Regions from separate parts of the Zavarzinia sp. genome, predicted to be linked through region 1. Evidence: predicted binding sites of a transcription regulator. Region 1 holds the regulator's gene; the other holds the start of a gene.
What was found. The regulator LexA, encoded in region 1, represses DNA repair genes until DNA is damaged. The targets are predictions, from matches to a motif close to ATGTTCTANTTTGGTTC.
Positions count from the first base shown of each region.

Region 2: pheA (chorismate mutase) is a predicted target of LexA. The motif match lies at 1,625-1,641, and genes of this name have one in related genera.

Region 1 covers NZ_JBAQRT010000095.1:29-4,257, forward strand. Annotated here, with positions in the region: partial or broken gene WAZ62_RS04890 (ComEC/Rec2 family competence protein) at 1-1,343, shown strand, start outside; gene lexA (transcriptional repressor LexA) at 1,337-2,041, opposite strand; gene pip (prolyl aminopeptidase) at 2,121-3,071, opposite strand; gene glp (gephyrin-like molybdotransferase Glp) at 3,084-4,229, opposite strand, start outside.
Region 2 covers NZ_JBAQRT010000209.1:56,315-60,543, reverse strand. Annotated here, with positions in the region: gene metW (methionine biosynthesis protein MetW) at 1-383, opposite strand, end outside; gene metX (homoserine O-acetyltransferase MetX) at 380-1,582, opposite strand; gene pheA (chorismate mutase) at 1,711-2,556, shown strand; gene hisC (histidinol-phosphate transaminase) at 2,586-3,698, shown strand; gene WAZ62_RS12015 (prephenate/arogenate dehydrogenase family protein) at 3,691-4,229, shown strand, end outside.

The DNA.
Region 1 (4,229 bases):
TGCTGGGTCTGCGCGGCGCCGTGCCCGAGGCGGTGGAGGAGCGCTGGCGGGCCGCCGGCATCTCGCACATCCTGTCGATATCCGGCCTCCATATCGGTCTTGCCGCCGGCATCGTCCTGTTCGCGCTGCGCTTTCTGCTGGCGTCCATCGCGCCCCTGTCGCTGCGCCTGCCGGTGAAGAAATGGGCGGCGGCGGCAGCGATCCTCAGCGCGGGCGCCTATATGGTGGTCGCCGGGATGGATGTGCCGGCCCAGCGTTCCTTCATCATGACGGCGATCGTCCTTGTCGCCGTTCTCGTCGACCGGCTGGCGATCACGCTTCGGCTCGTCGCCATCGCCGCCGCCATCATCCTGCTGATCGAGCCGGAGAGCCTGTCCGCGCCCGGCTTCGGCATGTCCTTCGCATCGGTGACGGCCCTGGTCGCGGTTTACGAAGCGGCGCGTCCCCGGATCGCGGCCTGGCGCGCGGGCGGCGGCTGGTTTCGCCGGGGATGGCTCGCCCTTGGGGGAATTCTCGTTTCCAGCGTCATCGCCACGCTCGCGACCGCGCCCTTCGCCATCGCCCATTTCGGCCGTCTGTCGATCTATGGCCTTGTCGCCAATCTCCTGGCCATTCCCTTGACCGGCTTCGTCATCATGCCCGCCGCGGTGGCGACGGCCGCGCTCGCCCCCTTTGGTCTTGAAGCGCCGGCTCTGGCGGTCCTTGGTTTCGGCATCCGGCTGGTCGACGATCTGGCCCTGGCGATCGAGCCTTTGCCCGGCGCGGCCTTGGCCGTGCCCGCCATGGGGCAGGGCGCGCTCCTGCTTTTCGTGCTGGGCGGACTGTGCCTCTGTTTATGGCGAGGCGGCTTTCGTCTGTCCGGCTTGCCGCTGCTGGCCGCCGGCTGCGTGGTCTGGCTGGCGGGCGTCGGCGCCTCGCCCCGCCTGCTGATCCATGGCGAGGGGCGGGCGGTGGCGGCGCCGGTCGGCGGCCGTTTGCTGGCCCTGCCGCCGGCCAGTCCCCGCTTCGTGGTCGAGCAATGGGCGGAACGTCTTGGCTTGCCCGAGCCCGAGGTGCTGGCCGCCCGCGAAGCCTGCCGCAAGGGGATCTGCAGCCTGACCCTCGAGGGCGGGGATCAGGTGACGGTGGTTTCGGACAGGGCCGCGGCCGTGCCCGAATGCACGGCGGTCGTCATTCTGCTGCGGGAAACGGCCATCGATTGCCCGGCGCCGACCACGATCATCACCCGGACCCGGCTGTCCGGCAGCGGCGTTCTCGTGCTGACGGCAGATGGCCGTCTGGAGACGGCGGAAGCGGGACGGGGCCGGCGGCCCTGGACCCCGGGCTACCGGCCGGATCAGTGATAGCGGCGGAACAGGCCGACCAGCCGGCCCTGGACCTTCACCCGGTCCGGCCCGAAGATCCGGGTTTCATAGGCCGCGTTGGCGGGTTCGAGCGCGATCGCATTGCCCTTGCGGCGCAGGCGCTTCAGAGTCGCCTCGGCATCGTCGATCAGGGCGACGACGATGGTGCCGCTCTCCGCCGTATCGGTCTGACGGATGATGACGATGTCGCCATCGTTGATGCCGGCCTCGATCATCGAATCGCCCTGCACCTCGAGGGCATAATGCTCGCCCCGGCCCAGCATGGAGGCGGGCACGGTCACGCTGCGGGAATTGTCCGACAGGGCTTCGATCGGGGTGCCGGCGGCGATCTTGCCGTGCAGCGGCAGGGAAACGGCGGCCAGGCTCTCGTCGGTGCGGGCGGCGGGCAGGGGCGTGGTGAAGGTGCCGGTGATCACCTTGCCCTCGGAGGTCGCGATGCGCGGCGCGCGCGGCGCCTTGATCGGATCGGGCAGGCGCAGCACTTCGAGGGCGCGGGCGCGGTGCGCCAGACGGCGGATGAAGCCCCGCTCCTCCAGCGCCGTGATCAGGCGGTGGACACCCGATTTCGATTTCAGGTTCAGCGCATCCTTCATCTCGTCGAAGGACGGAGAGACACCCTTTTCCCGCAGACGGGCGTCGATAAAGACGAGCAATTCATATTGCTTCTTGGTCAGCACGTCTTCGCCCCCCCTCTGGAATCGTCATGGGAACATAAAAAGAACACCGCAGATGTTCTATTTTGGTTCCCGGCGCCCGTCAAGCCGACAGTTTCTTGAATTTCTCCCCGGCGGCGACGAGGGCGGCGCGGACGCCCGGCTCGAAGGCATTGTGGCCGGCGTCGGGCACGATCTGATAGGTCGCCTCGGGCCAGGCCTGGTGCAGATCGTCGGCCGAGCGGATCGGGCAGACCATGTCGTAACGGCCCTGTACGATCACCGTCGGAACATGGCGGATCCGGCCGACATCCTCGATCAGCTGGTTGGGGCGGAGGAAGCTGTCGTTCACGAAGTAATGCGCCTCGATGCGGGCCAGGCCGAGGGCGGTCACGTCATCCGCGAAGCCCTGCACCACGGCCGGGCTGGGCAGCAGGGTGGAGCAGGAGCCTTCATAGGTGCTCCAGCTGCGGGCGGCGGGCATGTGGATCGCGGGATCGGGATCGATCAGCCGGCGATGGTAGTTATTGAGAAGGTCGCCGCGCTCCGCTTCCGGCAGGAAACCGGCGAAGGCGCGCCAGTTTTCGGGGAAGACCTCCCTCATGCCATAGAGGAACCACTGGATCTCGCTGGGCCGGCACAGGAAGATGCCGCGCAGGATGAGACCGATCACCCGTTCGGGATGGCTTTCGGCATAGGCAAGGCCGAGGGTCGAGCCCCAGCTGCCGCCGAAGACGATCCAGCGGTCGATGCGCAGGTGCTCGCGCAGGTGTTCCATGTCGGCGACGAGATTCCGCGTCGTGTTGCCTTCGGTCGCCCCCAGCGGCTTGGAGCGGCCGGCGCCGCGCTGGTCGAAGACGACGATGCAATAGGTCTCGGGATCGAAGAAACGGCGGTGTACCGGCTTGGCGCCAGCCCCCGGCCCGCCGTGGACGAAGACGACCGGCAGGCCCCGAACATTGCCCGAGACCTCCCAATAGAGCGAATGGCCGTCGCCGGTGTCGAGGAAGCCCGACAGTACGGGATCGATCTCGGGATAGAGCTCGGTACGCATGATCAGCCTTCGTTACAGGTCGAGCAGAAGGGCATCGACGATGCCCCCGGCGTCGACGGCGGGAGCAAGGGGCGGGCGGACGATCAGGGCCTGCGCACCGGCGAATGCGCGCAGTTGCGAGGAATCCTGCACCGGCGCCGGCCGGGCCAGGGGAAAACCGTCCGTCGCCGGCTCGACGGTGGCACGGATATAATCCTGTCGGCGATCGTTTGCCCCGATCGCCGTGGCAAGGCGCATCGGCACGGTGACGGCTTCCCGGGGCGGCCGTCCGGACAGGCGATCGATCGCCGGGCCGAGGAAGAGCAGGGCGCAGACAAGCGCCGACACCGGATTGCCCGGCAGGCCGAGCAGGGGCGTCACGCCGAAGCGGCCGAACATCAGGGGCTTGCCCGGGCGCATGGCGATCTTCCAGAAATCGAGATCGGCGCCGCCCCCGGCGAGTACCCGGGCGACCAGATCATGATCGCCGACCGAAGCGCCGCCCAGGGTGACCAGAAGATCGGCATCGAGGGCGCCCGACGCCTTTTCGAGGATATCGTCCTCCCGGTCCCGGGCGATGCCGAGGTCGAGGGCGATGCCGCCTCTCTCGCGGATGAAGGCGATCACGGCCGGCCTCGCGGCATCGACGATCTGCGCCGCGCCGCGATGCGCCCCGGGCGGCACCAGTTCGTCGCCGGTCGCGAGGACGGCGACGCGCGGCCGCCGGACAACAGAAAGCTCGGCGACATCGGCCGCAGCCAGCAGGGCGATATCGCGAAAGCCGAGGGTCCGACCGGCGGGGAGCAATTCCTCGCCCGCCGAGAAGTCTAGGCCGAGGGGGCGGATGAACTGGCCGGGCCAGGTCTTCGCCGTCAGCGTCACCCGGCGGTCGCAGACGCTTGAATTTTCCTGGATGACCACGGCATTGGCGCCATCGGGAATGGGCGCGCCGGTGAAGATGCGCACCGCCTGACCGACGTCGACACGGCCGTGAAAGCCCTGTCCGGCCGGGGCTTCGCCGATGATGTCGAGCGCGACCGGGATTCCCGCGACATCCGCCGCCCGGACGGCCCAGCCATCCATGGCCGAAATCGGCACCGGCGGCTGGGTGCGGCGCGCGGTCACCGGCGCCGCCAGCACCCGGCCGTGGGCACCGGAAAGGGAAACGGTCTCCGTCGG
Region 2 (4,229 bases), on a different contig from region 1:
AGATGGGTGCGCACCTTCCAGAAACCGAAGTTCGGGAAGGAGACGATGGCGTGGCGGCCGATGCGCAGCAGTTGCTCGACCACGAGGCGCGGATTGCGCGTCGCCTGCAGGGTCTGCGACAGGATCACGTAATCGAAGGCGCCGGCCGGATAATCGGCGAGGTCGGTGTCGGCATCGCCCTGAATGACCGACAGGCCCCGGGCGACACAGGCGTTGACGCCTTGCTGCGACAATTCCATGCCACGGCCATCGACGCCCTTGCGCTCCACCAGCCAGGCCAGCAGGGCGCCGTCGCCGCAGCCGACGTCCAGCACCTTGGTGCCCGGCGTCACCATCTCGGCGATGACGCCGAGGTCGACGCGAATGGATTCGGCCCCGCTCATCCCCGCACCGCCTTCTGACGCGCCGCCCAGGCCGAGGAGATGAAACCGCTCATCGTGCTGTGGAATTCCGGCTCGTCGAGCAGGAAGGCGTCATGGCCCTTGTCGGTCTCGATCTCGACGAAGGAGACATTGGCCGCCGCCGCGTTCAGGGCGTGGACGATCTTGCGATTCTCCGCCGTCGGGAACAGCCAGTCCGAGGTGAAGGAGACGACGCAGAACCGGGTCCTCGTGCCCTCGAACGCTTTGGGCAGCGAGCCGCCATTGGCTTCCCACAGGTCGAAATAATCCATCGCCCTGGTGATGTAGAGGTAGGAATTGGCGTCGAAGCGCTCGACGAAGCTCGATCCCTGATGCCGCAGATAGGATTCCACCTGAAAATCGGCGTCGAAGGAAAATCCCAACCGGTCACGCGATTGCAGGCGCCGGCCGAACTTGCGGTGCAGCGCCGGCTCGGACAGATAGGTGATATGGGCGGCCATGCGCGCGACGGCGAGACCGGCGCGCGGCCGCGTGCCCGCATCGAGATAGGCCCCGCCCCGCCATTCCGGATCGGCCATGATCGCCTGGCGGCCGACCTCGTGGAAAGCGATGTTCTGGGCCGAATGGCGGGCGGCGGTCGCGATCGGCACGGCGGCGAAGACCCGCTCGGGACAGGCCGAGGCCCATTGCAGCACCTGCATCCCGCCCATGGAGCCGCCGATGACGCAAAACAGGGTCTCGATGCCGAGGTGATCGAGCAACAGACCTTGCGCCCGCACCATGTCGCCGATGGTGATCACCGGAAAATCGAGGCCATAGGGCCGCCCGGTCGCCGGATTGGTGTCGCGCGGGCCGGTGGTACCCATGCAGCCGCCGAGGACATTGGAGCAGACGACGAAGAAACGGTCGGTATCGATCACCTTGCCGGGGCCGATCAGATCGCCCCACCAGCCGGGCTTGCCGGTCATCGGATGGGTCGAGGCCGCATAATGGTCCCCGGTCAGCGCATGGCAGACCAGCACCGCGTTCGATTTCAGTGAATCGAGGGTGCCATAGGTTTCGTAGGCGACGGTAAAGGGACCGAGAGTCGCGCCGGAATCGAGCCGCAAGGGCGCGTCCACCCCAAGCAGGGCGCGCTTGCCGGCGGAGGCGGCGAGGCTGGCGCCGGCCTCGGCTTCAGGTCCGGGGGCCGGATTTTCGGGTTCGGCGAAGATGGTCATGATCGAGGCACAATCGGTTAGGCGGCAGGCACACGCAAGTCAATGTTTTCTTTGCGTTCCCGTTGCCATCCGTCTAAAAACGTCAGGCCTTCGGACGGCCCGTCCGGCCTTCAGTTCAGTACCCGCGAATGAGCGAGAAACCCATCGACCTCGACGACCTGCGGCGCGAGATCGACCAGATCGACGACCGCCTCCACGACCTGTTGATGGAACGGGCTGACGTCGTGCAACGGATAGCCGTCCTCAAGCGCGGCACCGCGGCACTGCGGCCGGAACGCGAAGCCAGCATCCTGCGCCGGCTGGTCGGCCGCCATCGCGGCACCTTGCCCGTCGGGCTGCTGGGCCGGATCTGGCGCGAGATCATCTCGAGCCTCACCCGCGGCCAGGCCCCGCTGTCGGTCGCGCTCTATGCCCCCTATGGCCTTCTCGAGCATTTCGATGTCGCCCGGGCGCATTTCGGCGCCGCCCGCATCGATCTGCACGACACCCCGGCCCAGGCCCTGCGCGCCGTCGCCGAAAGTGGCGGCCTGATCGTCGGCGTGCTGCCGCTGCCGGCGGGGGACGAGAATGCCTGGTGGCCCAATCTCGCATCGACGGACACCGCGCGCCCCCGCATCATTGCCCGCCTGCCCTTCATCCGCGACGGCTCCAGCCCGGTCGAGGCGGTGGCGGTTGCCCCCTTCGGCCCCGGGGTTTCAGGCGATGACGCCGGCTATCTGATCATCGTCACCGGCTATGGCACGGAAATCAGCCGGGGCCGCCTGAGCGATCGTCTGACCGCGGTCGGCATCAACGGCCAGTGCATCGACAGCCGTCAACGCGGCGGCGACACGCTGCATCTGTTCGAGGTCGACGGTCCGCTGCATGACGGCGACCCCCGCCTTCATTCGCTGCTGGCCGCCCATGGCGACGAGATCGCCCAGGCGATCCCCGCCGGCGGATATGCCCGGCCGATCAGCACGTCCGGCTATTGATCCCTTCAGTTTCCCCGAGGAGAGGCGTCATGCCCCCGGTCGATTCCAGGCCCGTTCCCCGTTCATCCATCCTCGAGATCGCCGCCTATGTCGGCGGAAGGTCGAGCGCCGAACCCGGCCAGCGGGTGATCAAACTCTCGTCCAATGAATCCGGCATCGGCCCCAGCCCCAGGGCGATCGAGGCTTTCACGGCGACGGCGGCTCACATGCACCGCTATCCCGATGGCGGCGCCACCGATCTGCGCCACGCCGTCGCCCGCCGCTTCGACATTCCCGCCGATCGCATCGTCTGCGGCGCCGGCTCGGACGAACTGATTCATCTGCTGACCCTGTCCTATGCCGGGCCGGGGGATGAAGTTCTCTATTCCGAACATGGCTTTCTCGTCTATCCGATCTCGGCCCGCACGGCGGGCGCGACGCCGGTGAAGGCGCCCGAGAAGGACCTGCGCATCGATGTCGACAATCTGCTCGCCGCGGTAACGCCGGCGACCAAGATCGTCTATGTCGCCAATCCGAACAATCCGACCGGCACCTATGTCCCGCCCGAGGATATCGCGCGGCTTCATGCCGGGTTGCCGCCCCATGTGCTTCTGGTGCTCGACGCGGCCTATGCCGAATTCGTCGATGCCGACGATTACGAAGCCGGCATCCGCGCCGTCGAGGCGGCGGAAAACGTCGTCATGCTGCGGACCTTCTCGAAGCTCTACGGCCTCGCGGCGCTGCGCCTCGGTTGGGCCTATTGCCCGCAGGGCGTCGCCGACGTGCTGAACCGGGTGCGTGGTCCCTTCAACATCTCGATGGCGGCCCAGGCCGCGGGTGTCGCCGCCCTTGGCGACGACGACTTCCTGGAGGAGGCGCGGCGCCACAACACCCGGTGGCGCGCCTGGATGACCGGCCGGCTCACCCAGCTTGGCCTGAAGGTCGTGCCCAGCGTGACCAATTTCCTGCTGGTCGAATTCCCGGATAGCCCGGGCAAGACCGCCGCCGAGGCCGATGCCTATCTCTCGGCCCGCGGCATCCTGCTGCGCCGGGTCACGTCCTACGGCCTGCCGCATCACCTGCGCATCTCGATCGGCGCGGGCGACGAATGCGAGATCGCGGCCGCCGCCATCGCCGATTTCCTGCGGGGCGATCATGGCTGAACAGCCCCTGTTCCGCCGGGTCGCGCTGATCGGCATCGGTCTCATCGGCTCGTCGATGGCGCTCGCTATGCGGCGCCACGGCCTTGCCGGCGAGATCGTCTGCGCCGCCCGTTCGGAAGCGACGCGGGCGACGGCGCTGCGCCTTGGCCTCGTCGATGCCGCCCATGCCACCGCCGCCGAGGCCGCGAAGGGCGCCGACCTGATCGTCCTCGCGACGCCGATCGGCGCCTTCGGCAGGATCGCCGAGGAAATCGGCCCGGTGGTCGAGGCCGGCGCCATCGTCACCGATGTCGGCTCGGTCAAGGCCATGGTCCTGCGCGAGGTTGGGCCGCATCTGCCGCTCAACGTGCATCTGGTGCCCGGCCATCCGGTCGCCGGGACCGAACATTCGGGGCCGGAAGCCGGTTTCGCCGAATTGTTCGAGAACCGCTGGTGCATCCTGACCCCGCCCGAGGATGGCGATGCCGCCGCCCTCGACAAGGTTTCGCGGCTGTGGGCCGCCATGGGTGCCAAGGTCGAGGTGATGACCGC